Regions from separate parts of the Streptomyces sp. AK010 genome, predicted to be linked through region 1. Evidence: riboswitches for the same ligand, from Rfam matches in the RefSeq annotation. Region 1 holds a riboswitch; the other holds the start of a gene.
What was found. Region 1 has a riboswitch for glycine ahead of gcvT (glycine cleavage system aminomethyltransferase GcvT). Riboswitches for the same ligand answer to the same signal wherever they lie in the genome.
Positions count from the first base shown of each region.

Region 2: another riboswitch for glycine. It lies ahead of gcvP (aminomethyl-transferring glycine dehydrogenase); the one in region 1 lies ahead of gcvT (glycine cleavage system aminomethyltransferase GcvT).

Region 1 covers NZ_JACHCX010000009.1:32,117-46,841, reverse strand. Annotated here, with positions in the region: gene HDC93_RS18615 (thioesterase family protein) at 1-391, opposite strand, end outside; gene HDC93_RS18610 (esterase family protein) at 537-1,772, shown strand; gene HDC93_RS18605 (trimeric intracellular cation channel family protein) at 1,663-2,337, opposite strand; gene HDC93_RS18600 (dipeptide ABC transporter ATP-binding protein) at 2,423-3,583, opposite strand; gene HDC93_RS18595 (ABC transporter ATP-binding protein) at 3,580-4,662, opposite strand; gene HDC93_RS18590 (ABC transporter permease) at 4,659-5,669, opposite strand; gene HDC93_RS18585 (ABC transporter substrate-binding protein) at 5,761-7,527, opposite strand; gene HDC93_RS18580 (ABC transporter permease) at 7,536-8,534, opposite strand; gene HDC93_RS18575 (enhanced serine sensitivity protein SseB C-terminal domain-containing protein) at 8,878-9,678, opposite strand; gene HDC93_RS18570 (enhanced serine sensitivity protein SseB) at 9,837-10,625, opposite strand; gene HDC93_RS18565 (AAA family ATPase) at 10,727-11,395, opposite strand; glycine riboswitch at 11,618-11,717, shown strand; gene gcvT (glycine cleavage system aminomethyltransferase GcvT) at 11,877-13,013, shown strand; gene gcvH (glycine cleavage system protein GcvH) at 13,117-13,494, shown strand; gene glyA (serine hydroxymethyltransferase) at 13,503-14,725, shown strand, end outside.
Region 2 covers NZ_JACHCX010000038.1:7,626-22,350, reverse strand. Annotated here, with positions in the region: gene HDC93_RS36700 (endo-1,4-beta-xylanase) at 1-753, opposite strand, end outside; gene HDC93_RS36695 (carbohydrate ABC transporter permease) at 808-1,650, opposite strand; gene HDC93_RS36690 (carbohydrate ABC transporter permease) at 1,647-2,645, opposite strand; gene HDC93_RS36685 (extracellular solute-binding protein) at 2,652-3,944, opposite strand; gene HDC93_RS36680 (APC family permease) at 4,369-6,348, shown strand; gene HDC93_RS36675 (DUF1707 domain-containing protein) at 6,364-6,960, opposite strand; gene HDC93_RS36670 (molybdopterin-binding protein) at 7,137-7,532, shown strand; gene HDC93_RS36665 (molybdopterin-binding protein) at 7,647-8,066, shown strand; gene gcvP (aminomethyl-transferring glycine dehydrogenase) at 8,134-11,019, opposite strand; glycine riboswitch at 11,195-11,290, opposite strand; gene HDC93_RS36655 (PRC-barrel domain-containing protein) at 11,404-11,778, shown strand; gene HDC93_RS36650 (DNA polymerase IV) at 11,697-13,151, opposite strand; gene HDC93_RS36645 (MerR family transcriptional regulator) at 13,308-13,991, opposite strand; gene HDC93_RS36640 (bifunctional nuclease family protein) at 14,287-14,725, opposite strand, start outside.

The sequences.
Region 1 (14,725 bases):
GCAGGGTGTCCAGGTCGCCGTAGGAGGCGAGGACGCGGATGCGTTCCACCTCGCGACCCTCGTCGTCGTACTGGAAGAGGGATGCCTGGCCGGTCGACAGGGTGCGGCCGGTGCGGACGACGTCCGTGCGGACGACCGCCGGGCCGGGCTGGGACGCGGTCAGGTAGTGCGCAGAGATCGTGAAGGGGTCGGCGTGCGGCAGGGTGTCCGCGAGGGCGCGGCCCAGGACGGCCAGCAGGTAGCCGCCGTTGACGGCGCTGATGATCGTCCAGCCGGCGGAGAGGTCGATGTCGTAGACGCCCGGCGCGCGGCGGGTGAGCGCGGTGTCGCGGTCGAACTCGCTGTCGCCGATCGTGGCCCGGGCGGCCGGGGCGGTGGCTGCTTCTGGCATGGCTGAACAGTACAAGAACTAACTACTAAGCGGTAGCTTTTCTACTCCGGGTCAAGGTCATGCCTTGGTGAGACACGGGCAATTTCTCGGTAAGTGTCCGACTCGTCCGTAAACCCAGGGGCTCGACGCGTCCCTCTACAGGGGCATGAGCCTCACCGGGACACCGTTCCTCTGCACGCTGGTCGTACTGTCCGTCGCCACCCTCGTCCTGCCGCTGATCCTCTGGTCGCGCATCCGCGGCCCCCGGGTCCTGCGTGCCGCGGCCCGGGCGCTGATGCTGCTGTTCGCCCAGGGTACGGCCGTGGCCCTGGTCTTCACGCTGGTCAACAACGCCAACAACCTGTACGACAACTGGGCCGACCTGCTCGGCACCGGCGACCACGTGCAGGAGGCGGCGAATCTGGGCGCCGACGGCACCGGCGGGATCGCGCTCGAGCGGCTGCCCAAGGTGCGGCAGGCCTTCGAGCCGGCCACCGGGCCAGGGATGAGCGCGGCCGGCGGGGTGCGGGTGACCCAGCTCAGGGGCCGGGTGTCGGGGGTGAACGCGGAGGTCTACGTCTGGCTGCCGCCGCAGTACGACGAACCGGCCTACCGGCACCACAGGTTCCCGGTGGTGGAGCTGCTGCCCGGCTACCCCGGCTCGGCGAAGGCGTGGTTCGGCTCACTGCACGCGCACGAGCAACTGCTGCCGCTGATGCGGAGCGGGCAGGTCGCCCCGTTCATCCTGGTCGCCCCCCGCACCAACCTGCTGGCCGGCGTGGACACCGGTTGCGCCAACATCCCGGGCACCGTCGACGCCGACACCTGGCTGAGTGTCGACGTGCCGAAGATGGTGACGGACAACTTCCGCGCCCAGTCCGCCCCGCGGGGCTGGGCCGTCGCCGGCTACTCCGCCGGGGCGCACTGCGCGGCCCGGCTCGCCGTCGCCCACCCCGACCGCTACCGGGCCGCCGTCAGCCTGTCCGGCTACAACGACCCGATCGGCGAACGCGACTCCCTCACCGCGCAGAGCCCCGCCCTGCGCGCCGCGAACAACCCCTTCCTGATGCTGCGCCGGTCACCCGTCCCGCCGCGGATCGCGCTGTACCTCTCCGGCCAGCCGCACGACGGCTACGAGGCCGCCGTGGCCCTGGAGCAGACCGCGAGGGCCCCGACGACGGTGCACGTCGTGTACATCCCGAAGAGCGCGGGCGGCCACAACATGGCGCTGTGGCGGCCGCAGGTGGTGCCGGTGTTCCGGTGGCTGACCCAGGAGATGGGCGCCCGCCCCGTCACGGCAGGACGGGCTGCTCCTCCTCGCTCACCGTCGACCGGCGGTGCCACGCCCGCGGAGCTCGCCAGTGGTACCGCATCGCGAGCAGGCGCAGTACGAAGGCGGTGATCACCGCGAGGCCGCTGGTGAGCGGGTTCAGGACGTCGTAGCGGATGCACAGGGCGATCAGCGCGGAGCCGACGATCGCCGGGACCGCGTACAGGTCGCGGTCCCAGCGCAGCAGCGAGGGCACCTCGTTGGCGAGGACGTCCCGCAGCACACCGCCGCCCACGGCGGTGGTCAGCCCGAGTCCGGCCGAGGCGGTCAGGCCCAGCCCGTACTCGTACGCCTTGATCGTGCCGGCGGCGCAGAACAGGCCGAGGCCGGCCGCGTCGAAGACGTTCACCGCGACCTGGATGCGTTCCACCTGCGGGTGCAGGAAGAAGACCAGGAGGGTGGCGAGCAGCGGGGTGAGGAAGTACCCCAGGTCCGTGAAGGCGGCGGGCGGTACGGCCCCGATGACCAGGTCCCGGAACAGCCCGCCGCCCAGCGCGGTGACCTCGGCGAGGACGGCCATGCCGAACACGTCGAAGTTCTTCCGCACGGCCAGCAGGGCGCCGGAGATCGCGAAGACGAAGATGCCGATCAGGTCGAGCGTGTGCTGGACGGACGGGCTGAAGAGTTGCTGGAGCACCCCGTCATTTTCACCCACGGGTGAGCCCCCGCCCTGATGTACGAGGGCGGGGGCTCGGGTGGACTCGCTTCCGGTCCGGCCGGACTCACTTCTCCACGGTCGCGGCGTCGTCCCCCGCGGTCTTCCCCACGTTGTTCTCCGCGGCCGCCTCGTGCGCCGACGACAGCAGCTTGGTGTCCTGCGGCTGCTGGTCCGCGAAGTTCTCCGGGTGGTGACAGGCGACCTGCTGCCCGGCCCGCAGCTCCTTGAGCGGCGGCTCGGTCGTCTTGCAGATCTCCGTCGCCTTCCAGCACCGGGTGTGGAAGCGGCAGCCGCTCGGCGGGGCGATCGGCGAGGGCACGTCGCCCTTGAGCAGGATGCGCTCGCTCTTGGCGCCCCGGCGCTTCGGGTCCGGAACCGGCACGGCCGACAGCAGGGCCTTGGAGTACGGGTGCATCGGGGACTTGTACAGCTGGTCGCGTTCCGCCAGCTCGACGATCTTGCCGAGGTACATCACCGCGATCCGGTCCGAGACGTGCCGGACGACCGACAGGTCGTGCGCGATGATCACATACGTCAGGCCCAGCTCCTGCTGGAGGTCGTCCAGCAGATTCACCACCTGCGCCTGGATCGACACGTCCAGCGCGGAGACCGGCTCGTCCGCCACGACCAGCTTGGGATTGAGGGCGAGCGCGCGGGCGATGCCGATGCGCTGGCGCTGGCCGCCGGAGAACTCGTGCGGGTAGCGGTTGTAGTGCTCGGGGTTGAGGCCGACCACCGACAGCAGCCGCTGGACCTCCTTCTTCACACCGCCCTCGGGCTCGACGCCCTGGAGCCGGAAGGGGGCGCCGACGATCGTGCCGATCGTGTGGCGGGGGTTCAGCGAGGAGTACGGGTCCTGGAAGATCATCTGCACGTCGCGGCGCATGGGGCGCAGCTCGCCGGTCTTCAGGTGCGTGATGTCCTGGCCCTCGAACTCGACCGAGCCGCCGGTCGGTTCCAGCAGCCGGGTGATCAGCCGGCCCATGGTGGACTTGCCGCAGCCCGACTCGCCGACGACGCCGAGCGTCTCGCCCTTGCGCACCTCGAAGTCGATACCGTCGACGGCACGCACCGCGCCGGTCTGCCGCTGGAGCAGGCCCTTGCGGATCGGGAAGTGCTTCTGAAGGCCGGTCACCTTCAGCAGGACCTCGCCGTCGGCGGTGGTGCCCTTGGTGAGGGTGCTCCCGCTGGTGTCCGGTGTGCTCACCGTTTTGTCGTCGCTCACAGCTTCGGCGCAATCTCTTCGGTCCAGATACGCTCCCGCTGCTCCTGCGTCATGTGGCAGGCGGCCCAGTGCGAGCCGCCGACCTCGGTCAGCTCGGGGCGGACCGTGCGGGTGACGTTGTCCTTCGGGACGTCCGCGTACGGGCAGCGCGGGTTGAAGGCGCAGCCGGACGGGAGGTTGATGAGGGAGGGCGGCGCACCCTTGATCGGGATGAGCCGGTCGGTCTCCTCGCGGTCCATGCGCGGCATCGAGCCGAGCAGACCCCAGGTGTAGGGGTGCCGGGGCCGGGAGAACACGTCCTCGGCGGGGCCGCGTTCCACGCACCGGCCGCCGTACATGACCAGCAGGTCGTCGGCCATCTCGGCGACCACACCCAGGTCGTGGGTGATCATGATGACCGCGGAGCCGAACTCCTTCTGCAGATCGTGGATCAGGTCCAGGATCTGCGCCTGCACGGTGACGTCCAGCGCGGTGGTCGGCTCGTCGGCGATGAGCAGCTCGGGGTTGTTCACCAGCGCCATGGCGATCATGGCGCGCTGGCGCATACCGCCGGAGAACTCGTGCGGGTAGCCGTCGACGCGCTTGGCGGGCTCGGGGATGCCGACCCGGTCGAGCATCTCGACCGCCCGCTGCCGGGCGACCTTCTTGCTGACGTCGTGGTGGACGCGGTACGCCTCGACGATCTGCTGCCCCACGGAGTAGTAGGGGTGCATCGCCGACAGCGGGTCCTGGAAGATCATGGCCATCTTCCGGCCGCGCAGCCGCCGTACGTCGTCGGGGTCGGCCCCGATCAGCTCCTGGCCGTCGAGCCAGACCTCGCCGGAGACCCTGGCGCGCGCCGAGCGGTGCAGGCCCATCACGCCGAGCGAGGTGACCGACTTGCCGGAGCCGGACTCGCCCACGATGCCCAGGGTCTTGCCCTTGCGCACGTCGAAGCTGACGCCGTCGACGGACTTGACCAGACCGTCGTCGGTGTCGAAGTGGATGCGCAGATCACGGACGGACAGAAACACGTCGTCCGGGACGGACGCTGCGGTGGTGTCCGGTTCGCCGAGCGCCGCCTTGTCGAGCTTGCTCACGAGTACCTCACCCGGGGGTCGATGGCGGCGTACACCAGGTCGACGATCAGATTGCAGAAGACGATGAAGAACGCGGCGACCATGGTGACGCCCATGATGATCGGCAAATCGTTCGTCTGGATGGACTGGATGGCGTAGGCGCCGATGCCCTGGAGCGAGAAGACGGTCTCGGTGAGCACAGCGGAGCCGATGAGGATGCCGAAGTCCATACCGAAGATGGTGACGATCGGGGTGAGCGCGGAGCGCAGGCCGTGCTTGGCCACCACCGTGGTCTCCTTCAGACCCTTGGCCCTGGCCGTTCTGATGTAGTCCTCGCTCATCGTCTCCAGCATGCCCGCCCGGGTGAGCCGGGCGTAGAGCGCGGAGAAGAGAAAGGCGAGGCTGATCCAGGGCAGCACCAGGTGCCAGGCCCATTCCGCGGGGTTCTCGGTGAACGGGACGTAGTCGACGCTGTCCCAAATGGGGATCTCGTAGACGAAGAGCGCCAGCAGGATCTGGCCGGTGAAGAAGATCGGGAGCGAGACGCCGGCGAGGGCGATGAACATGGCGGCGCGGTCGATCGGCTTGCCCTTGCGCAGGGCCGAGATGACACCGGTCGTGACACCGAAGAGCACCCAGATCACCGCGGCACCGACGGCCAGCGAGAAGGAAACGGGAATCCGCTCCGTGAGCTGGGGCCACACCTCGACGTGGCTCTTGAAGGAGTACCCGAAGCAGGGTGCGCTGCAGTGCGTCGCGTCGGGACCGAACTTGTAGTCGGCGCCCACCACGAGGCCCTTGAGGAAGTCCCAGTACTGGACGTAGAACGGCTGGTCCAGACCCAGGTTCTGCTTGATCGCGGCAACGGATGCGGGGTTCGCGTCCTTGCCGACGTACTGGGTGGCCAACTGGTCGGCCGTCTGCCCGCCGATGCGGGGTACCAGGAAGAAGATGGCGAAGGTGACTGCGCTGACCACCAGCAGCAACAGCACTGCGCCCATGACGCGTCGGAGGATGTACGCAGCCACAGCTGTACGGCCCCGGGTGGCCGCGGCGGGGTCGTCCGCCGCGGCCACCCGGTGCCTTCACCTGCCTTTCGAAAGGATCCGGCCTGCTGAATTACTTCGAGGAGCTCATCAGCAGGTAGTCGTACATGCCGAGGTAGGCCTGCGTGACCGTGACGTTCGTCGCGGACGTCGGCCGGAGCAGCAGGTTCTTGCGGTAGACCAGCGGGACGACCGAGGCGTTGTCGAGGACCATCTTGTCGATGTCACCCCAGGCCTTGGTGCGGGCCGCGTCGTCGGTGTTGGCGATCGCGTCCGTCAGGGCCTTGTTGATCTTCGGGTCGTCCAGCTCCATCAGGTTGTTGCCGCCCGAGGGCTTGATGGCCGCACCGTTGACGATCTGGTCGAGGAAGCCGTAGCCGGTCGGCCAGTCGGCACCCCACGCCATCGAGAGCATGCCGAGCTTGTTGTCGTGGACGTAGCTCGGGACACCGGCGAAGTTCGAGAAGTACTTGCCGGAGGGGAACTGCTTGATCTCGATGTTGATGCCGACCTTCTTCAGCGACGCCTGGATGGCGGTCGCCGCGGCGATCTCGGCGGGACGGTCGGAACGGGCCGTCAGGATCGTGTTGAAGCCGTTCGGCTTGCCGCACGCCTTCAGGGCCGCCTTGGCCTTGGCCACGTCACCCTTGTGACCGTCGGTCGCGTAGGTGTCGAACTTGGTGTAGCCGTTCACCGACGGCGGCAGCAGCGTGGTCGCCACGTCACCCTTGGGCGAACCGCCCATGGCGTCGAGCACCGACTGCTTGTCGAGGCCCCACTGGACGGCCTTGCGGCAGTCGGCGTTGTCGAACGGCTTCACGTTCACGTTGAGCGCGATGTACTGCGTGGCGCCCGCGTAGGAGCTGTCCGTCTGGTTGGCGTACTTGCCGCGCAGCACCTTCGGCTGGGTCTGCGGCTGCACACCCGTGCCGGCCGCGTCAGCCGTGATCTTGTCGGAGAGCAGGTTGTTGTCGACCGTGACCGGGTTGACCTTGAACTTGATCGTGATCTTGTCCGGCAGGGCCTTGCGGATCGGGTCCGTCTTGGCGTCCCACTGCTTGTTGCGCACGAGGGTGGCGCCGCGGCCCTCCTCGTAGGACTGGAACTGGTACGGGCCGGAGGACTGGATGGCCTGCACGTACTTCGCACCGGTGTCCTTCGCCTGCGGCACGGGGGCCGTCTGCGAGAACGTCGCCAGGTAGTCGAAGTCGGCGAACGGCTGCTTCAGCTTGAAGACGATCGTCCGGTCGTCCGGCGTCTCGATGGACTTGAGGCCATCGGCGGACTTGTCCTTGTAGGGACCCTGGTACTTGTCGCCACCCTCGAGGTACGCCTTGAAGTACGTCGGGCCGTTGGACAGTGCCTCGGGCGCGAAGTTGGAGCGCTCGATGGCGTACTTGACGTCCTTGGACGTCACCGGGGTGCCGTCCTGGAACTTCACACCCGCACGCAGCTTGTACGTCCAGGTCTTGGCGTCCGGGCTGGCCTTGCCGAGTCCCTCGGCGAGGTCCGGCACAACCTCCAGGCCTTCCTTGCCCGCCGCCGGCTTGAACGTGGTGAGCGTCCGGCCGTAGAGGCGGGAGAAGTTCTGCACCCAGCCGTAGTACGTGTTGCCCGGGTCGAGGGAGTCCGGCACGTCCGAGTGCTCGTACGTGGCCGTCCCTCCCTTCTTGTCCGACGCGTTGACGATCGAGTTCAGCGCGGCGTCCTTCTTGCCGTTGCCTCCCCCGTCGTTGTCGTCACCTCCGCCGCCGCACGCGGCAGCACCCAGCGACAGTGCCAGGACCGACGCAACGCCGGCGGTCACCCTTCTCGTCTTCACCTGAGGAAGCCCCCTCATTCGATGGATCACTTGCTGCGAGGGTCGAGGGCGTCACGCAGCCCGTCACCCAGCAGGTTGAAGGCCAGGACGGTGATGAAGATCGCCAGTCCGGGCACGAACATGTACTGCGGATCAGCCGTGTAGAGATCCACAGCGTTGCTGAGCATGCCGCCCCAGGAAGCCTGCGGCGGAGCGATACCGACGCCGAGGAAGCTCAGCGCGGCCTCGAACAGGATGTTCGTCGGGATGATCAGCGTCGAGTAGACGAGGATCGGCGCGACGAGGTTCGGGAGAAGCTCCCGGAACAGGATGTACGGGCCGCGTGCCCCGAGGCTCGTGGAGGCCTCGATGAACTCCCGCTTGCGCAGGGTCATCGTCTGGGCCCGCACAATGCGGCCGATGTACGGCCAGCTGAAGAAGCCGATCACGAAGATCAGCACACAGATGCGCAGCGGCAGGCCTTCGAGGCCGAAGAACCCGTCCTGCACCGAGGCGGAGATCGAGATCGCGAACAGCAGCAGGGGGAAGGCCAGGAACGTGTCCATGAGCCTGCTGATCACGCTGTCGATCCAGCCGCCGTAGTAGCCGGCGACGACACCGAGCACGGTGCCGATGCACACGGACAGCAGCGTGGCACCGCCCGCGACCAGGAGGGAGACCCAGGAGCCGTCGATGATGCGGGCGAGCATGTCACGGCCGTACTGGGGGTCCACGCCGAGCGGGTGGTCCCAACTCATTCCTCCCCAGCCGCCCTTGGGGGCGAGCAGCGCGGGGTCGATGAGGTCCTGGTTGAACTTGTTGGGATCGAGGTTGAAAATCCACTGGATCGGCTTGGAGAACACCGCCATGAGCACGAGCAGGATGACGACGACGCCTCCCGCCATCGCCACCTTGTCCCGCTTGAAGCGCATCCAGGCGATCTGGGTGAGCGAGCGCCCCTCGATCTGGCTCTTCTTGACCCCGGAGAGCACGGCCTCGGGCTGTGCTCCGGCTTCCGCCCCGGTGGTCTCGATGGGTGCGGTCACGGTGCGATTGACCCCTCTCGGGCCGGCGATCGCCGAGCCCCTGGCTGCCGCTGTAGCGGTTTTGTTTGTCTCGTACACAAGACCGACCCGGCCCGTGTCTTGCGGGGAGTCTTCAACGCTTTGGCGATCTGTTGCCAGACTTGGCGATGAATGGATGCGTAAACGTGATGCTGTCCGGGGGGTTCCGTTATCCGGACAGCGGGTAGCGGGGGTCGGACGCGCCAGGACAGGTGGATTTTAGGACATCCTTGCCCTTTCCGCCCCTATCTACGCGCGGAGAGCTGAGCGGTTGTCGCGTTCGAGGGGTGGTGCGAGGGGGGCTACGGGGGCGACTTCGAGCCGGTCAGTACCGGCCCTGCGCGGGAGGGTATCCGTAGCCGGAGACCGGGGCCTGGACGGGGGCGGTGGCGTGGGCCTCGCGGTCGTAGAACGGGCGGGCCTTCGCACGCAGCCACATGGCCACCGGGTCGTGTTCGTCGGACATGGCGACGGTCGACACGGGAAGCCCGTCCGGCACGGCGCCGAGGGACTGCTGCATCATCGCGCGCACGGAGTCCACGGCCGGCGGCGAGGTGTCGTACACATCCAGTCCGATGGCGAGGTACGGCGCCCCGAGGGCGGGCTGCACCCAGGCCCGGCGCAGCGAGCGGACGGCGGGGGTGCGGTGGGCGTTCTGCGCGAGCAGGGCGTAGAACTGCGGGATCTCGATGGCGGGTTCGGACAGCCGCAGGGGGCCGGCGGGCTGGCGGTCCAGGCCCGTGGCGATTCTGCGCAGGTCGAGCCAGGGGATGCCGACGCCGCCGCCGGGGGCGTGCGGGTTGAGCCAGAGGCCGTGGTGGTCGGGGTAGAGGGCGCGGGCGACGTCGACTCCGTCGACCACCTCGCAGGAGCGGTTCCAGCCGCTGGCGGAGAGCTCCTGGGCGGAGGTCACGCAGGGGGCGTAGCCGTAGCCGTCGACATCCATGTTTCCGTACTGGGCGTCGGGGGAGCCGGCCTGCCCGTGCCACAGGAGCATCCAGATCTGGCCGCTGTGCGGGGTCGCGAGCGCGCGCAGGAGTGCCTCGTAGGCGTCGTAACGCCCGGGCGTGACCTGGCGCAGCATGTGCTCGACCTGTCCGGCCGCGGCCGTGCCGCTCGCGCTCACCTTTACCGCCCCTTCGTACAACGCCTCGACGGTGCCCTAGCTTAAGCCCGCACGGGAGCCCGGGGATTATGCCGCCGGGCGGGTGCGGGTCGAGTGTGGTTGATCGCGCCCGCGCGCCGGAGCCGCCGATACGGCCTCGCGCCCCTGGGGCGGCTGCCCTACCGCTGGTAGAAGGGCCGGACCCGCTCCCGCATCCACGCTCCCACCGGGTCCTCCGCCACGTCCAGGAGGACGAGGTTGACCGGCCAGGGGGCCGGGACCGCGGTGACGGCCCGGGTGAGGGCGTCCAGGGGGAGGGCGCGCAGGTCGCCTTCCCACTGGGAGAGTTCGACGCCGACGAACATCACCGGTTCGGCGGTCTCGATCGCGGCGAGGCAGCGGCGGGCCGTGACGACGACGCCGGTCGCCTCGAACTCGGCGGAGGCGGCGGCGAGGAAGTCCACCGGGTCGTCCTGCCAGTCGGGCTCGAAGAGGCGGACCCGGCCGCCGCTCGCGGGACCGTCCAGCGGCGTCCGGCCGGCCCGGCACAGCTCGGCCACGGCGGGCGGCGGGAGCGGGATGCCCACCACACCGCCCGGGTTGACGGCTATGCCGGCGTGCGGGGGCAGGCCGCGGGCGAACTCCACGGCGGGCGCGATCGTGTACGACATGTGGGAGCCGACGACCTGGCGGAACTGCTCCTCGGAGCTGAACACCGGCACGAACGCCTGGCCCTCGATCTCGATGCCGGGCAGGTCGAGGGGGCCGCTGTGCGGGCCGCCGCCGCTGGGCAGCGGGATCCACACGAAGCTCCGGCCGAGCACCTCGACGATCCGCCCGCCGGCCGCCGGTCCGGCGCCGAGGGAGGCCGAGAGCACCTCCTCCAGCTCGTTGCCGGGCCAACCGCCGTGCGGGTGGGTCTGCGTCTGCGCCGGGAAGTCCGCGGAGAAGTCCGCCGGGATGTCCATCTGCCTACCGCCTGCCTGGAACCACTGCTGTGGCTCAAAAGGCTAACGGCTGACGGGCGCCCGGGGCATCGGGAACAGGGCCGGTGCGATACGGCGCGGGCTCAGCCCGTGAAGCCGATTCTGTGCAGGGTGTTCGCCGTGTCCCGGTCGGCGAGGACGGCCGAGCCGCAGCCGCTGGGGAGGTCACCGCGCTCCACCGCGCGCATGAGGCGGTTGCTCGCCGCGCGGTGACGCAGGAACGCGTAGCGCGAGACGCCGCGGCCTCGGTCGCGCTGACCGGCCAGGGCCTGCTCGGGGGTGACGTCGAGGAGGAACAGATGGAGCGTGCCGCCCCGGCGGCGGGCCTCGCGGGCGAGCCAGCGGCGGACCCAGGCCTGGGCTCCGCAGTCGTGCACGACGACGCCCTCCCCGGTGCGCAGGGCGCGGCGCAGCCCGGCGTAGTGGGAGAGGCGGACGAGCGGGCGGTAGAGCGCGTACGGCAGGGCGCGCGGCATGCGGCGCTCCCAGCGGTCGCGGGTGTCCTGGGAGTCGATGCGCCGGCCCGGCACGGTGCGCCGCATCAGCGTGGACTTGCCGCTGCCGGGCAGGCCCGTGACCACGACGAGGTCGCGGGGGCCGAACAGCAGCGCGTGCGGGCCGCCTTCGGGGCGGTCGCGCAGGTCGCGGACGACCGGCGCCGGCGCCGGGGCGCGGACCGCCCGGACCGGAGCGGCGGCCGGCTGCTCGGGCAGCGCGATGCCCGTCGTCGCGTACGCGGTGGTCCTGTTCACCGTGATCGTCCTCCCCTGGGGCCAGGTACGGAGTCCCATCCCCGCCGAGTGTAAAGAGAAGGTAATGCGGCAGGCCTCTCATTTACGTTCTCGTCCTGCAACAGGGCTGCTACAGGTCGCTGTGTCCGGCGCGCGGGACTCGTGCACTCCCTGTGAAAGGTCCCCCTGCCGCGCCGGAAGGATGCGTGCAATGATGTGCGCGCCAACTGCATACCGGCCGTTTGAATCCGCGCGGGAGAGTCCCCGGCATCGCAAGAGCTGGGGCGCCGAAGGAGCAAGTCCCTCCCTTGAATCTCTCAGGCCCCGTTACCGCGCGGGCGAGGCACATCTGAAAAGCGGGCCGCCCCCTGTCCTCGACGGGGACGCGGCTCCACCCAAGGTGCAAGCCATGGACCCGTGCGGTCATGGCGAACCTCTCAGGTTCCGATGACAGATGGGGAGGAACGACCTCGCCCGTCATTGCCCTGGGAGACGACCGACCGTGAGCAGTACAGGAGAACTCCGTCACACCGCGCTCGATGCCCTGCATCGTGTCCTCGGTGCGACGATGACCGATTTCGCCGGCTGGGACATGCCCCTGCGCTACGGCTCCGAGCGCGACGAGCACATCGCCGTGCGCACGAAGGCCGGCCTCTTCGACCTCTCCCACATGGGCGAGATCACCGTCACCGGGCCGCAGGCCGCCGCGCTGCTGGACTTCGCCCTGGTGGGCAACATCGGCGGCGTGAAGCCGGGCCGGGCCCGCTACACCATGATCTGCCGGGCCGACGGCGGCATCCTGGACGACCTGATCGTCTACCGGCTGGGCGAGACCGAGGCCGCTTCTTCTGAATACATGGTCGTCGCCAACGCCTCCAACGCCCAGGTGGTGCTGGACGCGCTGACCGAGCGCGCCGCCGGCTTCGACGCCGAGGTGCGCGACGACCGGGACGCCTACGCGCTGCTCGCCGTACAGGGTCCCGAGTCCCCCGGGATCCTGAAGTCCCTGACCGACGCCGACCTCGACGGCCTGAAGTACTACGCCGGGCTGCCCGGCACGGTCGCGGGCGTCCCGGCCCTGATCGCCCGGACCGGCTACACCGGCGAGGACGGCTTCGAGCTCTTCGTGAAGCCCGAGCACGCCGTCGAGCTGTGGCAGGCCCTGACCAAGGCCGGCGAGGGCGTCGGCCTCGTCCCGTGCGGGCTGTCCTGTCGCGACACGCTGCGCCTGGAGGCGGGCATGCCGCTGTACGGGCACGAGCTGTCGACCTCCCTCACGCCCTTCGACGCCGGGCTCGGCCGGGTGGTGAAGTTCGAGAAGGAGGGCGACTTCGTGGGCCGCGAGGCCCTGCGCGAGGCCGCCGCCCGCGCCGAGCAGAACCCGCCGCGCGTCCTGGTCGGCCTGATCGCCGAGGGCCGCCGGGTCCCGCGCGCCGGGTACGCCGTCGTCGCCGGCGGCGAGGTGATCGGCGAGGTCACCTCCGGCGCCCCCTCCCCCACCCTCGGCAAGCCGATCGCGATCGCGTACGTCGACCCCGCGCACGCCGCGCCCGGCACGAGCGGCGTGGGTGTGGACATCCGGGGCAGTCACGAGCCGTACGAGGTCGTGGCGCTGCCGTTCTACAAGCGCCAGAAGTAGACACTGGCCGAAGGGCCGCGGCAGCGACCCCGTGCCCGTCGCCCCAGCTCACCAGCAGTCCCCCCTTCCACAGCACTCCCGCGCGTACAGGAGAATCCAGGCCATGAGCAACCCCAAAGAGCTGCGCTACAGCAAGGAGCACGAGTGGCTGTCGGCCGCCGAGGACGGCGTGTCGACGGTCGGCATCACGGAGCACGCGGCCAACGCGCTCGGCGATGTCGTGTTCGTCCAGCTTCCCGAGGTGGGTGACTCCGTGTCCGCCGGCGAGACCTGCGGCGAGCTGGAGTCGACCAAGTCGGTGTCCGACCTGTACTCCCCCGTCTCCGGTGAGATCACCGAGGTCAACGAGGACGTCGTGAACGACCCGGCGCTGGTGAACTCGGCCCCCTTCGAGGGCGGCTGGCTGTTCAAGGTGCGGGTCACGGACGAGCCGGGCGACCTGCTCTCCGCCGACGAGTACACCGCGTTCTCCGCGGGCTGAGGAGTCGTATGTCCGTCCTGAACACACCCCTGCACGAGCTCGACCCGGCGGTCGCCGCCGCGGTCGACGCCGAGCTGCACCGCCAGCAGTCCACGCTGGAGATGATCGCTTCGGAGAACTTCGCTCCGGTCGCGGTCATGGAGGCGCAGGGCTCGGTCCTCACCAACAAGTACGCCGAGGGCTACCCGGGCCGCCGCTACTACGGCGGCTGCGAGCACGTCGACGTGGTCGAGCAGATCGCGATCGACCGCATCAAGGAACTGTTCGGCGCCGAGCACGCCAACGTCCAGCCGCACTCGGGCGCCCAGGCCAACGCCGCCGCGATGTTCGCGCTGCTCAAGCCGGGCGACACGATCATGGGTCTGAATCTCGCGCACGGCGGGCACCTGACCCACGGCATGAAGATCAACTTCTCCGGCAAGCTCTACGACGTCGTCGCCTACCACGTGGGCGAGGACGGCCGGGTCGACATGGCCGAGGTCGAGCGGCTGGCCAAGGAGTCCAAGCCGAAGCTGATCGTCGCCGGCTGGTCGGCCTACCCGCGGCAGCTGGACTTCGCCGCGTTCCGCCGGATCGCGGACGAGGTCGGCGCGTACCTGATGGTCGACATGGCCCACTTCGCCGGGCTGGTCGCGGCCGGGCTGCACCCGAACCCGGTGCCGCACGCGCACGTGGTCACCACCACGACCCACAAGACCCTCGGCGGCCCGCGCGGCGGTGTGATCCTCTCCACGGCCGAACTGGCCAAGAAGATCAACTCCGCCGTCTTCCCCGGTCAGCAGGGCGGTCCGCTGGAGCATGTGATCGCCGCCAAGGCGGTCTCCTTCAAGGTCGCCGCCTCGGAGGACTTCAAGGAGCGCCAGCGCCGTACGCTGGAGGGTGCCCGCATCCTGGCCGAGCGTCTGGTGAAGGACGACGTCCGGGCCGTGGGCGTGGACGTCCTGTCCGGCGGCACGGACGTGCACCTCGTCCTGGTCGACCTGCGCCACTCGGAGCTGGACGGCCAGCAGGCCGAGGACCGCCTCCACGAGGTGGGCATCACGGTCAACCGGAACGCGATCCCGAACGACCCCCGTCCGCCGATGGTGACGTCCGGTCTGCGGATCGGCACGCCGGCGCTGGCGACCCGGGGCTTCGCAGCCGAGGACTTCGCGGAGGTCGCGGACGTCATCGCCGAGGCGCTGAAGCCGTCCTACGACGCGGAGGCCCTCAAGGCCCGGGTGAAGGCCCT
Region 2 (14,725 bases), on a different contig from region 1:
GTCCTCCAGGGTGTCCGGATAACCGTACTGCAAGGCCAGGTGGGCCTGGAGGCCGATGCCGTGCAGCGGGACGCCCGCGGCCTTCAGCTCCTTTGCCAGGCGGTGGTAGGCGTCGCTCTTCGGGCCGATCCCCTCGATGTTGTAGTCGTTGAGGTAGAGCTTGACGCGTGGATCGGCCTGGTGCGCCCAGCGCAGGGCGTCGGCGATGTAGCCGGACCCGAGCGTCTTGTAGAAGACCGACTCCCGGTAGGTGCCGTCCTCGTTGAACGCCTCGTTGACGACGTCCCAGGCGAACACCTTGCCCCGGTAGTGCCGTACCTCGGTCTGGATGTGCTTCTTCAGTACGGCCCTCAGCTCCGGGGCCGTCCATTCCCTGCTCGTGAGCCACTCCGGCAGCTGGCTGTGCCAGACCAGGGTGTGGCCGCGCACCTTCTGCCGGTTGGCCCGGGCGAGGTTCACGATCTCGTCGCCCTGGGAGAAGTCGAACACGCCCTGCTCGGGCTCCGTCGCGTACCACTTCATGCCGTTGCCGGGCGTGATCTGGTCGAACTCGCTGCCGAGCAGGGCCTTGTACGGTCCGTCCACGAGCTCGGGGTTGTCGGTGGCGCTGCCGAAGTAGCGGCCGTGCCGCTGGGCGAGGTCGGCGAGAGTGGGCTGCTGGTGCCCCGCCTGGGCGGGCGTGCCGGCGCCGATGCCGACGGCGACCAGGAGCGCGGCGACGGCGCCGGCGAGTCTGAGACGGGTGGTGCGCATGGTGCGACTCCTCACGACGGGTGGGTGGGTAGAGCCGTACGTTCGTGGCGCGGGTCAGCCCTTGGTGGCGCCGGCGGTGAGGCCGCCGACGAGCTGACGCTCGGCGACCGAGTAGAAGGCGAGGGCGGGGACCATGGCCAGCACCAGATAGGCGAAGACCTTGGCGTAGTCGGCGGAGTACTGCCCCTGGAACTGCTGGACGCCGATCGGCAGCGTCCACCACTGGGAGTCGGTGAACACCAGCAGCGGCAGGAAGAAGTTGTTCCAGCTGGTGACGACGGCCAGCACGGAGACGGTGCCGAGCGCGGGCCGGGCCATGGGCAGCAGCACCCGCCAGAAGAAGCCGAAGGAACTGCACCCGTCGAGCGTGGCCGCCTCCTCCAGCTCGCCCGGGATCTGCCGGAAGAAGCCCCGCAGGATGATGATCGTCATCGGCAGTCCGAAGGCTGCCTGCGGGAGGATCACGCCGAGGGGGTTGTCCAGCAGGTCCAGGGAGCGCAGCAGCAGGAACAGCGGCAGGGCAGCCACCGCGAACGGGAACATCAGCCCCATGGTGAACAGCGTGAACAGCGCTTCCCGGCCCCGGAAGGCGAACCGTGCGAAGGAGAAGGCCGACAGGGCGGAGACCGCGACGATCAGGACGGTCGTACCGATCGCGATCAGCGTGCTGTTGCCGATCAGCCGCCAGAAGTCTCCCGAGCCGAGGATCTGGGTGTAGTTGGAGGTCACCCACGACTCGGGCAGACCGACCGGGTTGCGGGAGAGTTCGTCGGTGGACTTGAAGCCGGAGAGCGCGGCGTAGAGCAGGGGGACGGCCATGACCGCGCCGACGACGGTCAGGACGAGGTGCAGGCTCCAGGCCCTCCCCCGCGCCCGGCTCTTCTGACTGGCTGTCATTTTCCGTCACCCCGCATGGTCGTGGTGGCCCCCTCCAGGTCGCGCCGGAGGACGAACCGCTGGTAGGCGAGGGCGAAGACGAGGCTGATGCCGAACATGACGACGCTGATCGCGCTGGCGTAGCCGACCTGGTAGCGCTTGAAGCCGTACTGGAACATGGTCACGGCCATGGTCTCGGAGTGGTGGTCGGGGCCGCCCGCGGTGGTCACCCACACCAGGTCGAAGAGCTGGATCGATCCGATGACCGCCAGGAACACGCTGATGCGCAGGGTGGGCGCGAGCAGCGGCAGCGTGACGTTGCGGAACCGCTGCCAGGCACTCGCCCCGTCGATGAGCGCCGCCTCGGTCAGTTCCCGCGGGACGGCCTGGAGTCCGGCCAGGTACAGCATCATGTGGAAGCCGAAGTACTTCCAGGTCATGACCAGGAACACGGTCGCCATGACGGTGGACGGATCCGCGAACCACTCCCCGCCCAGCCCCTCCAGCCCGATCTTGCCGAGGACCTGGTCGGCGAAGCCGTCGTCCGGGGCGAAGAGCATGCCGAAGAGGATTCCGGTGATGGCCTCGGACAGGACGTACGGGGCGAAGAACAGCATCCGGTACACCGCCCGGCCGCGCATCCGCTGGTTGAGCAGGACGGCCATGGCGAGGGCGAACGGCAGTTGGAGAGCGAGCGACAGCACCACGAGAACGAGGCAGCGCCACAGGTCGCCGAGGAAGACGTCGTCCTTCAGGAGCCTGGTGAAGTTCTCGCCGCCGATGTAGTCGGAGGGCATGCCGAAGCCGCCCCAGCGGAAGAACGCGGCGTACAGGGCGAACAGCATCGGCAGCAGCACGAGCCCCAGGAACAGCACCAGGGCAGGGAGTTGGAAGCCGGCCGCGGTGAGCCAGTGCAGCGTGCGGCGCCGGGCCCGGCCCGTGGGCCGGGCCGCGGCCGGGGGCGGGGAACCGGCGCCGGGGCCGGTCCGTTTGTCCGGCAGGAACGTGGAGGTCATCGCCGGCTACTGCTCTTCCTTCGCGGTCTTCGTGATCGACTGGGCGACCTGCCCGGGCGACTTGGACCCGGCGATGAGCGCGGCCACGCTGTCGTTGACCTCCTGGCCGACGGCGGGCGCGTACGCCTGGTCGAGGTAGAGCTGGAAGCCGGTGGCCGCCTTCAGCTGCGCCTGTACGGCCTTGATGTTGGGGTCGGCGATGGCGCTCTCGGCCGCCGGGACCACGGGCAGCACACCGGTCTTCTTGACCAGTTCCAGATCGGTGGCTTCGGACGCGAAGAACTTGAGGAAGTCGACGGCCTCCTGCGGGGCGCCCCGGCGCAGTGCGTGTCCGCCGCCTCCGCCGAACACCTCGGTGATGGCGCCCTTGCCGCCCTCGACCGCGGGGAACGGGAAGAAGCCGAGGTCCTTGCCGAGGCCCTTGCCCGCGTCGGCCTGGACCGTGGGCGCCCACTGGCCCATGAGCTCCATGGCCGCCTTGCCGTTGCCGACGGTGGCGGCCTGGCCGGTGGGGGTGGAGTAGGCGGCGCCGAGGAAGCCCTTCTGGAACGGCCGGAGGCCGACGAGTTCTTTCAGGTGCTCGCCCGCCTCGACGAAGGGGGCCGTGGTGAAGTCCTTGTCGTCGTAGGCCTTCTGGAGCGCATCGGCGCCGGCGGTGCGCATCGCGAGGTAGGCCCAGTAGTACATGCCGGGCCACTTCTCCTTGCCGGCCAGGGCCAGCGGCGTGACCTCGGCGGCCTTCAGCTTGCGTATGGCGTCGAGGAAGTCGCTCCAGGTGGTCGGGGGCTCGGCGATGCCGGCCTTCTCGAAGAGCGCCTTGTTGTACCAGAAGCCGATCATGCCGATGTCGAACGGGATGCCGTAGGCCTGGTCGTCGAGCAGGTACGGCTCTCGGGCGACCGGCAGCAGGGCGTCGCCCCACGGCTTGGTGCGCTCCGTGAGGTTCTCGACGAGCCCGGCGTCGACCTGCTGCTTCAGCACGCCGCCGCCCCAGGTGTGGAAGATGTCGGGCAGCTTCCCGGAGGCGGTCAACGCCGTCATCTTCGACTTGTAGGCGTCGTTCTCCATCTGGACGATCTTTATCTTGACCTTGGGGTTCTGCACCTCGTACTTCCGGGCGAGAGCGGCCCAGACGCCCTTGGCAGGCTGGGTGGTGGAGATGTTCCACCATTCGATCGTGGTCGTCCCCGACGACCCTCCGTCCGAGTCCCCGCCGCATGCGGTCAGTGCCGTCATCCCCAGACCGGCCGCGGCGGAGGCCGCCAGGAAGCCGCGGCGGGACAGTGCCGGGTCGCCCATCATGCCCTCCTCGAAAGTTTCGAACTATATCCAGAAAGCTTCGTTGCTGCCGCACCCTAGAGACAGCGGCCAAAGGGTGGCAACCCCTTGTACGCGTTCAATCTCTCTGCGGAGCAGCGACCGGACGCGGTCGCGAAACATTCGGATCAACAGGCGAACATTCCGAAGGTCGCATGGCCGCGATCACACAGGGTGTCCGCGTTCGAGCCGCGAATCGGCAGCGCTCATTCCGTGGACGGAGTCGTCCCAGGGGGTCTCATCTCGCCTTTTCACCCCTGCGACCGCCCGGCCGGCCAGTCTTAACGGAAGCTTGACGCGCTCGGCCCCCTCTTTCATGGGCCACTGCATCACGCTCCGCTTACGCTGATCGGGCCGTCCAGTGATGGCCGGAAACCACACTGAGCCGCACACCGGGAGCACGTCGATGGCCACCACCGAGCACCCGGCACCGAGCCGTCCGGAGCCCACCCCACCCGGCCGTGTGCGCGCCTGGATGCTGGAAGGCCTGTCCGACATGGGCAAGGACGGTGGCCACACCGGGCCCCACTCCCAGCCGGAGCCCCCGCACCGGGGACAGCGCTGGTGGCGGGTGATGTGTCTGACCGGCGTCGACTACTTCTCGACCCTCGGCTACCAGCCGGGCATCGCGGCCCTGGCCGCCGGACTGCTGTCGCCGATCGCGACCATCGTCCTGGTCGTCGTCACCCTGGCCGGCGCCCTGCCCGTCTACCGCCGCGTGGCCGAGGAGAGCCCCCACGGCGAGGGCTCGATCGCGATGCTGGAACGGCTGCTCTCCTTCTGGCAGGGCAAGCTGTTCGTGCTGACCCTGCTGGGGTTCGCCGCCACCGACTTCCTCATCACCATCACGCTGTCGGCCGCCGACGCCTCCACCCACCTCGTGGAGAACCCCCATCTGACCGGTGCCCTGCACGACAAGCAGATGCTGATCACCCTCGTCCTGGTGGCCCTGCTCGGGGCGGTGTTCCTCAAGGGCTTCCTGGAGGCGATCGGCGTCGCGGTCGCCCTGGTCGGCGCCTACCTCGCGCTGAACGCGGTCGTGGTGGTCGTCGGCCTCTGCCACGTCATCACCGCCGGCCATGTGATCACCGACTGGTCGAGCGCCCTCACCACCCAGCACAGCAACGTCTTCGCCATGATCGGCGTCGCCCTGCTCGTCTTCCCGAAACTGGCGCTCGGGCTCTCCGGGTTCGAAACGGGCGTCGCCGTGATGCCGCACGTCCAGGGCGACCCGGACGACACGGAGGCACGGCCGACCGGCCGCATCCGCGACACGAAGAAGCTGCTCACCACGGCCGCGCTGATCATGAGCGTCTTCCTGATCACGACCAGCTTCATCACCACCCTGCTCATCCCGGAGAAGGAGTTCGAGGCGGGCGGCCAGGCCAACGGCCGTGCGCTCGCATACCTGGCGCACGACTACCTGGGCAACACCTTCGGCACGGTCTACGACGTCTCGACGATCGCCATCCTCTGGTTCGCCGGCGCGTCCGCGATGGCCGGCCTGCTCAACCTGATGCCGCGCTACCTGCCCCGCTACGGCATGGCCCCGCACTGGGCCCGCGCCGTGCGGCCCATGGTCATCGTCTTCACCCTGATCGCCTTCCTGGTGACCTGGATCTTCGACGCCGACGTCAACGCGCAGGGCGGTGCCTACGCCACCGGCGTGCTGGTCCTCATCAGCTCCGCCGCGATCGCGGTGACCATCGCCGCCCGCAAGGCCCGGCAGCGGAACTGGACCATCGCCTTCGCGGTGATCTCCGCGGTGTTCCTCTACACGACCGTGCTCAACGTCATCGAGCGCCCGGACGGCGTGAAGATCGGCGCCTGCTTCATCGCCGGCATCGTCCTGGTCTCCCTGCTGTCACGGCTGGCCCGGGCCTTCGAGCTGCGCGTGACCAGCGTGACGCTGGACGACATGGCGGAGCGCTTCGTCCGGGACGTGGCCAGCCGCCGGATGCGGTTCATCGCCAACGAGCCCGACCGGCGCGACATCGCCGAGTACCGCGACAAGATCGAGCAGATCCGCCACGACAACGACGTGTCCGGCCAGGAGGATTTCGTCTTCGTCGAGGTGACGGTGACCGACCCCTCCGAGTTCGAGGCGGGCCTGACCGTACGCGGTGAGGTGCTGCACGGCCGCTATCGCGTCCTGACCCTGGAGTCGTCCTCGATCCCCAACGCCCTGGCCGCGCTGCTGCTGCACGTCCGCGATGCGACGGGCCGCACCCCGCACATCTACTTCGAGTGGACCGAGGGCGGGCCCTTCGCCAACTTCCTGCGCTTCTTCCTGTTCGGGCAGGGCGAGGTCGCCCCGGTGACCCGCGAGGTCCTGCGGGAGGCGGAGCCGGACCGCAAGCGGCGGCCGAGGGTGCACGTGGGCTGAGTCGGGCCGTCGCGGTCAGGCGCTCGCGCTCTTCCTGCCGAAGCCCCTTCGCGGCGGGCGCACCGCGACCTGCCCGTAGTGGATCTCGCCCGTGATCCGTATCCGCAGCAGGACGGGGACGTCGGCCGGCCGGCGGGCCTTGATCTCGGAGAAGTTCAGCACCAGTCCGCCGGTGTCGACCACGACACCCGGCCGGGTCAGCAGCTTCAGGGCGCCTGCCCGCAGATCCAGGTCGATGTCCAGGGTGTCGTGGGTGATCACCGCGTCGGTGAAGTCCAGAGTCACCTCACCCCACGCCGAACGGATCTCCAGCCGCCGCGGCACCACCCAGCCGTCACCCCGGCGGGTCGAGGCCCCCTCCTGCCGGATCCGGACGACGTCCTCGGCCTCACCGGACGCCTGACCGGTCACCGCGGGCAGATCCGCCGTCAGCACGGCGAGCTCGCCCACCGTGCGCGCGGACAGCGCCGTCTCCAGCCGCTCCTCGAGCTCCTCCAGGGTGAGCCGCCCCTCACCCGCGGCGACGCGCAGCACGTCCACGACCTGGTCCCGGTCCGCGTGTGACGCCCTCACCTCGGGCGATCCACCGGTCCGCGCGATCTCGGCCGCCATCACTCCACCCCCGATCCCCCGGGCACGCCGCCCGGCCCGTCCACTCGACCACTCGACCACTCGACCACTCGACCACTCGACCACTCGACCACTCGACCACTAACGCTATATCGCGTTACACCCAACGGCCAACCCCGCAGCCGGCGTTCCCTCCCGGCGCCCCTATCGTGACCGGCATGCAGTCCTACACGATCGGCCAGGCAGCACGGCTGCTCGGCGTCAGCCCGGACACCGCCCGCCGCTGGGCGGACGCGGGCCGCATCACGACCCACCGCGACGAGGCCGGGCGACGGCTCGTCGACGGGCGTGACCTGGCCGCCTTCTCGGTCGAACTCGCCCGGTCCGGCACCGCCGAGGAGGACACCCCGTACACCTCGGCCCGCAACGCCTTCCCCGGCATCGTGACCGCGATCAGACTCGGCGACGTCGCCGCCCAGGTCGAGATCCAGGCCGGCCCGCACCGGCTCGTCTCCCTGCTCACCCGCGAGGCGGTGGAGGAACTGGGCCTGGAGGTCGGCATGGAGGCGACGGCCCGCGTGAAGTCGACCAATGTCCATATCGACCGCGTCTGAGGCCTGGAGGCAGAGGTCGACGGCCTGGAGGGCGAAGGTCGACTTCACGCGGGCCGAGGCGACGCAGACAATCTCATACCAGGCCGAACACCCCCACCGGGCTACCGTGCACTCATGAGCCTGAGCATCCGCAACCAGCTCCCCGGCACCGTCACCGCCGTCACCCCGGGCGAGGCCATGGCGACGGTCACGGTCCGCCTCGCCGGCGGCCAGGACCTCACCGCGGCGATCACCCGCGAAGCCGCGGAAGACCTCCGTCTCGCCCCGGGCACCGCCGTACGCGCCCTGATGAAGTCGACGGAGGTCTCCCTGGCGACCGCGCCCATCGAGGGCCTGTCGATCCGCAATCAGCTCCCCGGTACGGTCACCGGCCTGGCCGCCGGCGAGGCGATGGCATCCGTCCGCGTCACGGTGGAGGGCGGCGAACTGACCGCCGCCATCACCCGGGACGCCGCGGAGGGCCTGGCCCTCTCGCCCGGAACCCCCGTCGTCGCGCTGATCAAGGCGACCGAGGTGTCACTCGCCACCGCATGACTCGCCCGTACACGACGGGAGGGGCCCCGCACCGCGGAGCCCCTCCCTGTGACCGGTCGGCCGGTCGTCAGTCCTCGTACGCGTCCAGCGGCGGGCAGGAGCAGACGAGGTTCCGGTCGCCGTAGGCCTGGTCGATGCGGCGCACCGGCGGCCAGTACTTGTCGGCGGTCGACGCCCCGGCCGGGAAGACGGCCTCCTCACGGCTGTAGGCGTGCTCCCACTCCCCGGCGAGCGCGCCGGCGGTGTGCGGGGCGCCGCGCAGCGGGTTGTCCTCCGCGGGCCACTCGCCGGAGCCGACCTTCTCGATCTCCGCGCGGATGGCGATCATCGCCTCGCAGAAGCGGTCCAGCTCCGCCAGGTCCTCCGACTCGGTCGGCTCGATCATCAGCGTCCCGGCGACCGGGAACGACATGGTCGGCGCGTGGAAGCCGTAGTCGATCAGCCGCTTGGCGACGTCGTCGACGCTCACGCCGGTCGCCTTGGTCAGCGGCCGCAGGTCGATGATGCACTCGTGCGCGACGAGACCGCCGGGGCCGGTGTAGAGCACCGGGTAGTGCGGCTCCAGCCGCTTGGCGATGTAGTTGGCGCTGAGCACGGCCACCTGCGTCGCCCGCTTCAGCCCCGCGCCGCCCATGAGCCGGACGTACGCCCACGAGATGGGCAGGATGCCGGCGGAGCCCCACGGGGCCGCCGAGATGGGCCCGACGCCCGTCTTCGGGCCGGCCTCGGGCTGCAGCGGGTGGTTCGGCAGGTAGGGCGCGAGGTGCTCGCGCACCGCGACCGGGCCGACGCCGGGACCGCCGCCGCCGTGCGGGATGCAGAAGGTCTTGTGCAGGTTCAGGTGCGAGACGTCGCCGCCGAAGTGTCCCGGCTTGGCGAGCCCGACGAGCGCGTTGAGGTTGGCCCCGTCGACATAGACCTGCCCGCCCGCCTCGTGCACCTGCGCGCAGATGTCGGCGACGTGCTCCTCGAAAACACCGTGCGTGGACGGGTACGTGATCATGAGCACGGCCAGCTGCTCGCGGTACTGCTCGATCTTGGCCCGCAGGTCCTCGACGTCGATCTCGCCGTCCTCGGCGGTCTTCACGACGACGACCTTCATGCCGGCCATCACGGCGCTGGCGGCGTTGGTGCCGTGCGCCGACGACGGGATCAGGCACACGGTGCGCTGCTCGTCCCCGTTGGCCCGGTGGTACCCGCGGACGGCGAGCAGACCGGCCAGCTCGCCCTGCGACCCGGCGTTCGGCTGGAGGGAGACCTTGTCGTAGCCGGTGACCTCGGCGAGCCGGTCCTCCAGCTCGTGGATGAGGGTGAGGTAGCCCCCGGCCTGCTCGGCGGGTGCGAAGGGGTGCAACTGCCCGAACTCGGGCCAGGTGACCGGCTCCATCTCGGTGGTCGCGTTGAGCTTCATGGTGCAGGAGCCCAGCGGGATCATGCCCCGGTCGAGCGCGTAGTCGCGGTCGGCCAGCTTGCGCAGGTAGCGCAGCATGGCGGTCTCGGAGCGGTGCTGGTGGAAGACGGGGTGCGTCAGGTAGTCGTCGGTCCGCAGCAGCGCGGCCGGAAGCCCGTCCTCGGCGGCCGCGTCCAGCGCCTCGACGACACCTTCGACACCGAAGGCGGCCCACACGGCGCGCAGCTGGGCGCGCGTGGTGGTCTCGTCGCAGGCGATCGAGACGTGGTCGGCGTCGACGTGCCGCAGGTTGACCCCGTTGTCCCGGGCGGCGGCCACGACCTCGGCGGCCCGGCCCTCGACCCGCACGGTCAGGGTGTCGAAGTACGCCCCGTGCACAACCTCGACGCCGCCGCCCGCGAGCCCGGCGGCCAGGACCGTTGCGTACCGGTGGGTGCGCCGCGCGATGCCCTTCAGGCCCTCCGGGCCGTGGTAGACGGCGTACATGCCGGCCATGACGGCCAGCAGCACCTGCGCGGTGCAGATGTTGCTGGTCGCCTTCTCACGGCGGATGTGCTGCTCACGCGTCTGCAGCGCCAGCCGGTAGGCCTTGTTGCCGTCGACGTCCACCGACACGCCGACGAGCCGCCCGGGCAGGCTGCGCGCCATCTTGTCCTGGACCGCCATGTAGCCGGCGTGCGGTCCGCCGAAGCCCATGGGGACGCCGAAGCGCTGCGTCGTACCGACGGCGATGTCCGCCCCGAGCTCACCGGGCGACTTCAGCAGCGTCAGCGCCAGCAGGTCGGCGGCGACGGTGACGAGCGCCCCGAGCTCGTGCGCCCGGTCGATGACCGGCTTGATGTCCCGCACGGCGCCGGAGGCACCCGGGTACTGGAGCAGCACGCCGTTGATCTCGCGCTCGGCGATCTCGGCGGGGATGCCCTCGCTGAGGTCGGCGACGACGATCTCGACGCCGGTCGGCTCGGCGCGGGTCTGGATCACGGCGATGGTCTGCGGCAGGGTGTCCGCGTCGACCAGGAACAGGCCCTTCTTGTTCTTGCCCAGACGCCGCGACAGCGCCATGGCCTCGGCGGCCGCGGTGCCCTCGTCGAGCAGGGAGGCGCCCGAGGTCGGCAGCCCGGTCAGCTCGGCGACCATGGTCTGGAAGTTGAGCAGCGCCTCGAGCCGGCCCTGCGAGATCTCCGGCTGGTACGGCGTGTAGGCCGTGTACCAGGACGGGTTCTCCATGACGTTGCGCATGATGACCGGCGGCGTGAACGTGCCGTGGTAGCCGAGACCGATCATGGAGCCGAGGACCTGGTTGCGGTCGGCGAGGGAGCGCAGCTCGGCGATCACCTCGGCCTCGCTGCGGGCACCCGGGAGGTCCAGTGCCTCGGCGCTCTTGATCACGGCCGGAACCGCGGCGGCCGTGAGCTCGTCCAGCGAGCCGTAGCCGACCTGGGCGAGCATCTTGGCGCAGGCCTCGTGGTCGGGGCCGATGTGGCGCTGCTCGAAGGGGACTGCCTCTTCGAGCTCGGAGAGCGGAATGCGGTGGGCGGTCATTACGGAGGCCTCCTGGTCGACACGACCTGCGAGGGGCACCACGGCACGGGTACCCGGACGGCCTCCCCCTCTGTCATCTCAACCTGAGAGCTTCACCGGATCGCCCGAAGGCCTCCGGCTTTCACCGTCGGTGAGAGCGGACGCCGTCGACACCCGCCCTGCTTTCCAGAGTGACCTCGTCCGTGCGGTACGTGAGCCTGAGAGATTCCGGGGAGGATTTGCTCCTTCGGCGCCTCCGATGATGTCTGGAGGACTCTCCCGCGCGGGGTCAACAGCCGTTGCTAGCGTACCAGCGAGGTCAACGCACGAACCTTCGAGTGGCCGCATCCCCACTTGTACCGTTTTGTAGTGTTTACGAATGAGGTGCGACCATGTGGAGGGCCCGTGCGAACCGATATCGATCCGCGCAACCTGATCGGCCGCAAGGCGTTCGACCGCAACGGGACCAGGATCGGCACGATCGACGAGGTCTACCTCGACGACGCCACCGGCGAACCGGAGTGGGCGGCCATACGGACCGGCCTGTTCAGCAGGGACGCCTTCGTCCCCCTGGAGCCCAGCGAACTGATCGAGGGTGCCCTCCACGTCCCCTTCGAACGCGCTCTGATCAAGGACGCCCCCGACTTCGGCGTGGGCCGCCACCTCTCCCCCGAGCAGGAACTGCAGCTCTACCACCACTACGGCCTCGACGTCGCTGCCCCGCCCCCGCTGCCGGACCACGACTTCGGCAAGCTCGCGGGCACCGACGAGACGGCCTGAGACTCCGCCCCGGGCACGCCGCCTCCCCCATCCGGCCCCCGTAACACCAACGGCAACGGATCCGCCGCCTCCAGGTCCGGATCGTCGACCCGGAACGTCCGCACCCGCCCGGGCTCCGAGTCGGGCGTCTCGAACCGTACGGTGACCCGCCCGAGGCCGCTGCCCTGCACCCATCCGTGCCCGAACTCGGCGTGCCGCACGTCGTGCCCGGCGGGCCACCGCCGCTCGGCGAGCGACGGCTGCTCCTCGGCCGCCGCCGCGGCGTGCTCCTCGACCGGACGCTCCGCGACCGCCCGCTCCCCCGCCGCCTGGGCGAACAGGTCCTCCTGCGTGTAGTCGGCGAGGCCGCTGACCCCCACCCCGAGGAGCCTCACCCCACCGGTCGTATCGACCGAGTCCAGCAGTCTGGCCGCCGCCTCGCGGATCACCGCGGGATCGTCCGTGGGCCCGCGCAGCGTCTCGGACCGGGTGAGCGTCGAGAAGTCGTACCGCCGCACCTTCAGCACGATCGTCCGCCCCGACAGCCCGGCCCCGCGCAGCCTGCGCACACAGCGCTCGGCGAGCCGCTGCACCTCCAGCCCGACCCGCGTCCGGTCATGGATGTCCACGTCGTAGGTGTCCTCGACCGACACCGATTTCGTCTCGCGCTCCGCCACCACCGGCCGGTCGTCGCGCGCCAGGGCCATGGCGTACAGACCGTGCCCGTGCGCCTTCCCCAGCAGCCGGACCAGTTCGTCCTCGCCCGCCTCGACGATCTCCTCGACCGTGGTGATTCCGGCCCGTCTCAGATGGTCCCCCGTCGCCGGCCCCACCCCGGGCAGCGTCCGCACCGGCATCGGCCCGAGCATCGCCCGTTCGGTCCCCGGCTCGATCACCACCAGCCCGTCGGGCTTGGCCTCCTCCGAGGCGATCTTCGCGAGCATCTTGGAGGCGGCGAGCCCCACCGACCCCGTGAGACCCGTGACGGCCCGTATGTCCGCGCGCAGCTTGACCCCGGCCAGCCGCGCCGACGGCTCGTCCCAGGCCACTCCCCCGGCCTCCAGGTCCACGAACGCCTCGTCCAGACTCAGCGGCTCCACCAGAGGCGACAGCGCACGCAGCAGCTCCATCACCCGCTCGCTGATCGACTTGTAGAGCGTGAAGCGCGGCACGAGATACGCGGCGTTGGGAGCGAGCCGCCGGGCCTGCCCCATGGGCATCGCCGAATGCACCCCGAAGACCCGCGCCTCGTACGACGCGGTCGCCACCACCCCACGCGGCCCGAGCCCGCCCACGACCACGGCCTTCCCCCGCAGACTCGGCTTGGACGCCTGCTCCACCGAAGCGAAGAAGGCATCCATGTCGAGATGCAGGATCGTGGGCGCGGTTCTCACAACTCCGATGCTGCCCTACGCCACTGACAACGCCCCGCGCGGCAACCCCGGACGCCCCACCGGAAGCCGTTGTGGTACCCCCTGGCACCAGCTTACGGCCGGGCGCGGAAACGTCCCTCCTCCTGCGACCGCGTACATCCCGCGCCGCCCGACGGATCAGACGGCCCGGTTCCGGCGGCGCGCCAGCTCGTCCGCCGGGTTGGGCCCCACCAGGGTCTCGCCGGTGTCGATGCGCTCACCGTGCAGCTGGGACAGGGCGCTCTCGACGTCCCGCCACACCACGCCCACGGCGATCCCGAACACCCCTTGGCCGCCCTGGAGCAGGGCATGAACCTCATCGGGCGAGGTGCACTCGTAGACCGTCGCGCCGTCGCTCATCAGCGTCATGCGCTCCAGATCACTGAAACCGCGTTCCCTGAGGTGCTGGACGGCCGTGCGGATGTTCTGCAGCGACACCCCGGTGTCGAGGAACCGCTTGACGATCTTCAGGACGACCACGTCCCGGAAGCTGTACAGCCGCTGCGTCCCCGACCCGTAGGCGGGACGCACGCTCGGCTCGACGAGCCCCGTGCGGGCCCAGTAGTCCAACTGCCGGTAGGTGATACCGGCGGCCGCACAGGCCGTGGGGCCGCGATAGCCGATCTGCTCGGACGCCATGGACGTCGTCCCTCCGCTGCTCGGCACCGCTGTCGGTCGCTGCGGAGCGTGATCGGCCGCACCACCGGGCTGGGGGCACCCCCCGCCCGGCAGGGGCCGTGAGCCGGGGGGAGGGTACGGACCGCTCGCCCTGAGACTGCGCTCGGGGCCGCCCCCAGCCGTACCGTCGCCGCTGCTTCTCACGCCGACCTCCGTCCTTGACCTGCCTTCTCGACGGTAGGCAGTCACCAGGGGTGCGTCAACGATCGCCACACTCGCCACGCCGAGTGATAATCACCCTGAGAGTGGTTTCCCGTGCCCCACCGCGGGGAAAGGCTAGCCGAATGCGTCCGGCGAGAACCGTATGACGCTCTCACGCGCCACCGGCACATGCGGGCATTTCGCCCATGACACAAACGGCGGGCGGCCCGGTCACGGACCACACCGTCCGTCGGGCCGCCCACACGACTGTTCCGACCGCTGCCGCTCCTCGAGCAGCTCACTGACTGCTGGTGCCGAAGTCCTCCGGAGAGATCTGGTCGAGGAACTCGCGGAACTTCTCCACCTCGTCCTCCTGCTCGTCCGGGATCGCGATACCGGCGTCGTCGAGCACCGTGTCACTGCCGTAGATCGGCGTCCCGGTGCGCAGCGCGAGTGCTATGGCGTCGGACGGGCGGGCGCTCACCTCGACGCCGCTGGCGAAGACCAGCTCCGCGTAGAAGACGCCCTCACGCAGGTCCGTGATGCGCACTTCCGTGAGCTCCTGGCCGACGGCTTCCAGCACGTCCTTGAACAGGTCGTGTGTCAGCGGCCGCGCGGGAGCCATCCCCTGCTGGGCGAAGGCGATCGCCGTCGCCTCCCCCGGACCGATCCAAATGGGGAGGTAACGGTCGCCTCCCACTTCACGCAGCAGCACGATCGGTTGGTTGGAGGGCATT